2 regions of the Vibrio sp. MACH09 genome follow, and region 1 is predicted to be linked to the other one. Evidence: riboswitches for the same ligand, from Rfam matches in the RefSeq annotation. Region 1 holds a riboswitch; the other holds the start of a gene.

Region 1 (3,431 bases):
AAAGGGTTTAATTATTGTTTGTCAGACTATATTGCTCCAAAAGAATCTGAAAAGCTTGATTGGATTGGAACATTTGCCGTGACTGGTGGAATAGGCGAAAGGGAGCTTGCCGACAGCTATAAAGCACAAGGTGATGACTACAATGCCATTATGGTTCAAGCTGTAGCGGATAGACTTGCAGAAGCACTTGCTGAATATCTGCATGAAAAAATACGCAAAGAGATTTGGGGGTACGCCGAGAATGAATCTCTGACGGCCGATGATCTCGTTCGAGAAAAATATCAAGGTATACGCCCAGCGCCAGGGTACCCAGCTTGTCCGGAACATAGTGAAAAGCAACAAATTTGGGACCTAATGGAAGTTGAAGAGAATATTGGTATGGAGCTTACATCCAGCTACGCGATGCTACCGGGAGCGTCAGTTTCTGGTTGGTATTTCTCTCATCCAGAATCTCGATATTTCGCTGTTGCTAAAATTCAGTCAGATCAAGTAGAAGATTATGCGGCAAGAAAAGGTTGGGACTTACAGCAAGCTGAAAGGTGGTTAGCGCCGAACATTAATTGATGTGGTTTCAAACAAAAAAATGGGCATTTTGCCCATTTTTTATTCTTTGAGTTGGGCTGTATGACTGGTCATATAGCCCCAAATTAATACCGTCACTATTCTCTAAGTTCAAATAACTCTTTATGTAATAACTGAATTGAACGTCTTGAATCAGTTGAACGAACTAAGAAGCATAGATTGTGTTGACTCGCACCATAGCAGATCATACGTAAGTTAATATCTTCAAGAGTACCAAATACTTTTTTAGCGTACCCTTTACACTCACTCATATTGTTACCTATCAGAGCAACCAGACAGAGATCCTGTTCTACTTCTACACTGCAAAGCTGTTCTAGCTCCTGTTGCGCTTGATGGGGAAGCTCGGGAGAGCCGCCGGAAGTATTTGTTTGATCTAATGTTAGCGAGACACTCACTTCTGATGTTGTTATCAGGTCAACGGAGATTTTATACTTAGCCAAAATCTTAAATACTTCAGCCAGGAAGCCGTAGGCATGGAACATATTTGGACTATGCAATGTCACCATAGTTTGATTGCAGCGAAGGGCGACAGCTCGAAAGAGTGGAGCGCTGCTGACTTGTTCCTTGATCCATGTGCCTCCTTTTTCTGGAGCTTTAGAAGAGCCGACAAACACTGGAATTTGATGGCGCAAGGCAGGAAGTAACGTAGATGGATGAAGTATTTTAGCTCCGAAATTGGCCATCTCAGACGCTTCACTAAAGCTAATTTCTGCGATAGGAGTGGCTTTTGGGGCGATTCTTGGATCGGTTGTGTATATTCCAGGAACATCCGTCCATATTTCTAATCCTTTGGCTTCAACCGATTCTGCGATTAAAGCCGCACTGTAATCGCTTCCGCCTCTGCCCAATGTTGTGGTATTTCCCGCGTCATCAGAGCCGATAAACCCTTGTGTAATCACAACATGGTCATTGCATAGAGGAACCAGTTTCTGTTTAGCAAGCTTAGATATTTCGATTAAATTGGGTTCTGCTTTACCAAACACGGCAGATGTTTTCATAATATCGCGTATATCAAATCGGACAGCTTCGATACCTCGCTCTCTCATAATCTGAGTTAAGATATGGGTCGACATCAGTTCGCCACTTGCGACCAGATGATCCGTTAATTGATCGCTGGGTTGAATCGCCGCTTGTTCAGCAACCATTGCGACATCTTGCAGTAAAAGGTGCACGTCTCTTTCTGTTTGCAAAGGATCCGCGAGTTCATCAATTATGCTGTCATGAATTTCTGCCAATTGACTCAGCAGCGCTTTTCGTCGTTCTGAACTGGTACCATTTGCAAGCTCAACAAGTAGATTTGTTACTCCTGAGCAGGCACTACTTACCACCAATCTCGTGTTGGGGTTGTTTTCTATAATGGCTGCACAACGGCTCATGGATTCAAAGTTGGCAACACTTGTGCCACCAAACTTCGCTACATTGAATGCGCTCACGGCGTTTCTCCCTATCATTTCATCCATAAAATTGAATATTCAGTAATTATTACTAAGCGATAATTGCGATGTAACCGAGAAGAGAATATAAGAGCAGAGGGGAAAGCGTGATAAAAGCAATATACCTCAGAAGCTCTTCACCAGATACTCTGGCGACAGTTGGCAGGATTCAGCCTACACAACCGACAAATATTTACACTCACTAAATACTCATCTCGGCATTGCTCCCCATAAATGTTATGTATTGGAGTTGAGGCTCCACAATAACACCTGCCTGGGCAATGCTCCTCTTCTGCTATCAAAGCTGACGGAATTAACAACATAGTGTCGGTTAACTCAATCTTCTTCATTGAACGTTTTTGCAGCATAAAAGTCAATGGCTAAATGAATTTTTAGTCAAAGAATATTCACGGATTAAATTTCTGGTTAGACCACTAGACTTGAGTCGCATTGTTGAAAGAGATATTTTCCTTTAGGCTAGTGAACCTATATCTCTCGATAGGCGGTTTAGTTAGTATTGTTGTGAGGTTTACCTATCGTAGTTCCCTATTTATTCGAAATATTTGAGGGGGATATAACGGGTAGTTAATAATTATAAATGACCGCTATTTTTAGAAAGGACTAATTGTTAGAAAGGACTGATTATGACCATACAAAGCTTTATCCCTCCTCAAAGAACATTAATGGGGCCAGGGCCATCAGATATATACCCGCAGGTGTTGCAAGCTCTCAGTCGTCCAACGATTGGGCATCTAGATCCGCTCTTCGTCGCTATGATGGATGAGTTAAAGCAGCTTTTGAAATACGCTTTTCAAACAGAAAATGAGTTCACTATCGCGGTTTCAGCTCCGGGTAGCGCTGGTATGGAAGCGTGTTTTGTTAACCTAGTTGAACCGGGCGATAAGGTCATTGTCTGTCGTAATGGAGTATTTGGCGAACGAATGCGTGAGAATGTCGTTCGTTGCGGCGGGGAAGCGATTGTTGTCGATGATGAGTGGGGCAGCCCTGTCAGTGTTGAAAAAGTAGCTGCTGCGTTGGATGCTAATCCCGATGTTAAGGCTCTAGCATTTGTTCATGCCGAGACGTCGACAGGTGCATTAAGTGATGCACAGTCATTGGCTCGTTTAGCGAAAGAGAGACAAGTACTGACTATTGTCGATGCGGTAACTTCACTTGGGGGTGTTCCTCTGCTGGTGGATGAATGGCAGCTGGATGCCGTTTACTCGGGCAGTCAAAAATGTCTTTCGTGTGTTCCCGGACTTTCGCCACTTACGTTTTCTCAGGCCGCTATCGATAAGATTCAGCAACGAAAAGAACCCATTCAAAGCTGGTTTTTGGATCAAAGCTTGGTGTTAGGATATTGGAGTGGTGATGGAAAACGTAGTTATCATCATACTGCTCCGGTAAATAGCTTAT
Region 2 (3,431 bases), 820 kb from region 1:
CACTAGCGAAGCTTGCTTCAATTTTCAACATAAAAATTCAGTTTTTTAAAACTATTACCGAATAGCATCCCCAATAGCGCGTATGGCCAATATGCGCTCAACCGTTCTAATCAGCCAATTAATCCAATCAGCGTATGGGAATCATCAATTCAGTTAGATCATTTCAGCGGGCATCACTGTGGGGGCAAAAATAGAGACGTTTACACACTAGCTATCATTGTAGTTCTTGCTTTCAGGATGCAAAACTAAAACAGGAGCCAATAGGCTCCTGTTTTAGTTTCAGCAATAGCGATTTATAGCCTAGAGCTTATTAAACGCTTTGTACTTGACTACGCTGTGATTTCGCTATTGAAGCCATCACAAAACATGCCACAACAAATGCCACTGCTGAAGCAACAAACGCAGAAGTAATTGAAGCAGTAAGTCCAAGTACGACATAACCAATACACGAGATTAATGCCACAATTAAGGCATAAGGTAGCTGAGTAGCAACGTGATCGATATGGTTACACTTAGCACCAGTAGATGACAATATGGTGGTATCTGAAATTGGAGAACAGTGATCACCAAATACAGAACCGGCTAATACCGCACCTAACATTGGTAGCATCAAAGCAATATCTGTTGCTCCGGCCATGTCTCCGGCAATAGGCAACATAATTCCAAATGTTCCCCAAGATGTTCCGGTAGAAAATGCCATTAAACCTGATAGCAAAAATAAAATAACAGGTAACCATTGAGGGCTAATATTACCTTGAGCAAGAGATGATAAATAAGCACCCGTTTTCATGTCACCTATTACTGAACCAATTGACCATGCAAATACTAGAATAAGAATTGCACCAAACATAGATTTAGCACCAATCCAAATAGTTTTACTTATATCGCTAGTTGGTAATTTCTGTTTTATAACAGTAAATAGAGCAGATAAAACCCCTACTAAACCACCATAAACAAGAGACTTACCTACATCGGTATTCTCGAATGCACCAAGTACACTAAAATCAATATTATCAGACGCCAATGCTTGACCACCTGTATATATCATAGAAGCGACGGTAGCTATGATTAAAAATACAATTGGAAGAACAAGATCAGATACTTTACCTGTTTGGCTTTCAATAATATCCAGCTCTTCATTTAAATCGCGAGCACCTTTATCATCTTGCAACGAGTTATCTTCATCGCCATTTAATGCATCTAACTCATGTTTACGCATTGGTCCAATATCTAATTGGAACCACGCCACGGCAAAAACCATTAATAGTGCAAATAGTGCATAGAAGTTCATTGGCACTAAACGTAAATAGGCACCCAGCGCAGTATATTCATTAACTCCATGGGTAACTAAAATACCACTTATAATTGTCATAATATAAGCGCCCCAACTAGAAGCAGGCATCAATACGCACATTGGAGCAGCAGTTGAATCTAGAATATACGCAAGCTTTGCGCGGGAGACATTATATCTATCCGTTACAGGACGCGAAATCGCACCGACCGCAAGACTATTAAAATAGTCATCAACAAATATAAATACACCAAGGAAAGCCGCCAATAATTTAGAACCTCTTCGGTTCTTAACTTTAACTTGAGCCCAAGCTGCGAACGCTCTTGTACCTCCAGATAAAGTTAATAATGCCGTCATCATTCCTAACAACAACAAAAAGGCAACAATACTCATATTCCAAGTATTTATTCCACCATCTTCAATAAACACACCTTTTACGGTTGTTATGATATAGGTGATGGTTTTTCCAATAGAGTAATCAGCTAACAAAAACGCGCCAACAACAATACCAATACCAAGAGAAAGCAACACTCTACGAGTTAGGATAGCTAGGCCTAGGGCCATTATAGGGGGTAACAATGAAAGGGGGGATGTAGCAAATTCTATTAAATTCATGATCTTCTTAAACCAATTGGTTAGAGATCTACTGCAGACATATTACATATACACATGCAATATTCTAATAAATAAGTAAAAGATACTAATTGCACCTTCTAACCTACAGTAGCGCTCCATAGTTAACAACAAATATACTATGGCAGTGTTGTATCTATTTGACACAACCCCAGCAAACAGCTTTGATATGCATATTCACTTCGGCAAAAACTCCTTTCACTACTATTCATTGGCATCACCCCAATAGTAACTACTGATAGTTCTTGCACCTCTACTTCAATTACTCTTTGAAATTGCTAGATTATTCAACAATCTCTCTAGTAACTGACTTACGACTTGCATAATTCTACGGATTTAGGCGTTTTTTGCAACATAAAAATCCATAGACTGACAGAAAAAAGAGACTATAGCTTAGTTTTTACTCAACTATCGAGATATGAATCCGTTAATAATATTAATTTCATCACTAAACAATTTGATAATTGCAATTTCAATATCGTGTTAATAAATTTATATCTACCAGCTATACAATAGCTTTATCAATATAAATTCCCATAAATAATCTATTAATTTCACTATTTTTGTTTGTAATATAAAATTACACTGTTATTATTATAAGCGTTTAATAATGTCAAATGGGATAAATCATGTCAGAACTAACAAAAACACTGCTCAATATTCGCAGTCTGCGTGCATTTGCTCGCGAATTAACTTTTGAACAATTAGAAGAAGCTCTAGAAAAACTAACTCTTGTTGTGGAAGAACGCCGTGAAGCAGCAGAAGAAGAACTTGTAGCGAATCAAGCTCGTGAAGCTAAACTTGCTGAATATGCTCAAATGATTGCTAAAGATGGTATCGATGTTGAAGATCTAATTTCAGCGCTATCTGGTGAAGCAAAAACTAAGACTCGCAAGAAGCGTGAACCACGCCCTGCTAAATATAAGTATGTAGATACAACTGGTGAAGAGAAAACATGGACAGGTCAAGGTAGAACTCCTTCCGCCATTCAATCTCAACTAGATGCCGGCAAATCTTTAGATGATTTCTTAATCTAAGATAAATTGAATATTAAAAAAAAGAGCTCTTAATGAGCTCTTTTTTTATATCTAGTAGTAAGGTTAATATCAATCGCATTAATAACCAAGTCAAATATATAATTGACTAGAGAAACTACCTTTCCCAATATGCCTCTTCTAAGCTATCTTCTTTCTCAGGTAATCCACGAGACAGACGAGGAGAGTGCTGTACCAACACTTCATAACTAGAACGGTTTGCATATTTACACACTTGAGAGAATGATGAGTAAGTCAAATAAGCGTTTTGGTGCTTACTAGAATTAGGCACATTTTCTTTATGGTATTTATTGGCTGCCATATCGTGCAACAGAGCGGATAAAGCCGCGTCCCCTGCTCCGTTAGTATTTTTAATTTTTTCTGGCCCACCCATATACGGCGCAATATGAGAATATATTTTAATCGGTGTCTCACACGACGCCTTTGTCGCTGGACGACTAAACTCGTATTGA

Evidence for each region. A riboswitch is a leader RNA that binds a small molecule or an ion and turns the genes downstream of it on or off. The one in region 1 is predicted to bind lysine.
Region 2: linked by a shared signal. The riboswitch ahead of CHJ_RS05090 (Na+/H+ antiporter NhaC family protein) and the one ahead of lysC (lysine-sensitive aspartokinase 3) in region 1 are both predicted to bind lysine.

Annotation. Positions count from the first base shown of each region.
Region 1 covers NZ_BSFZ01000001.1:298,814-302,244, forward strand. The annotation lists gene metH (methionine synthase) at 1-564, shown strand, start outside; gene lysC (lysine-sensitive aspartokinase 3) at 660-2,033, opposite strand; lysine riboswitch at 2,138-2,315, opposite strand; gene CHJ_RS01360 (pyridoxal-phosphate-dependent aminotransferase family protein) at 2,660-3,431, shown strand, end outside.
Region 2 covers NZ_BSFZ01000001.1:1,122,332-1,125,762, reverse strand. The annotation lists gene CHJ_RS05090 (Na+/H+ antiporter NhaC family protein) at 311-1,906, opposite strand; lysine riboswitch at 2,008-2,188, opposite strand; gene CHJ_RS05085 (H-NS family nucleoid-associated regulatory protein) at 2,554-2,961, shown strand; gene CHJ_RS05080 (inosine/guanosine kinase) at 3,077-3,431, opposite strand, start outside.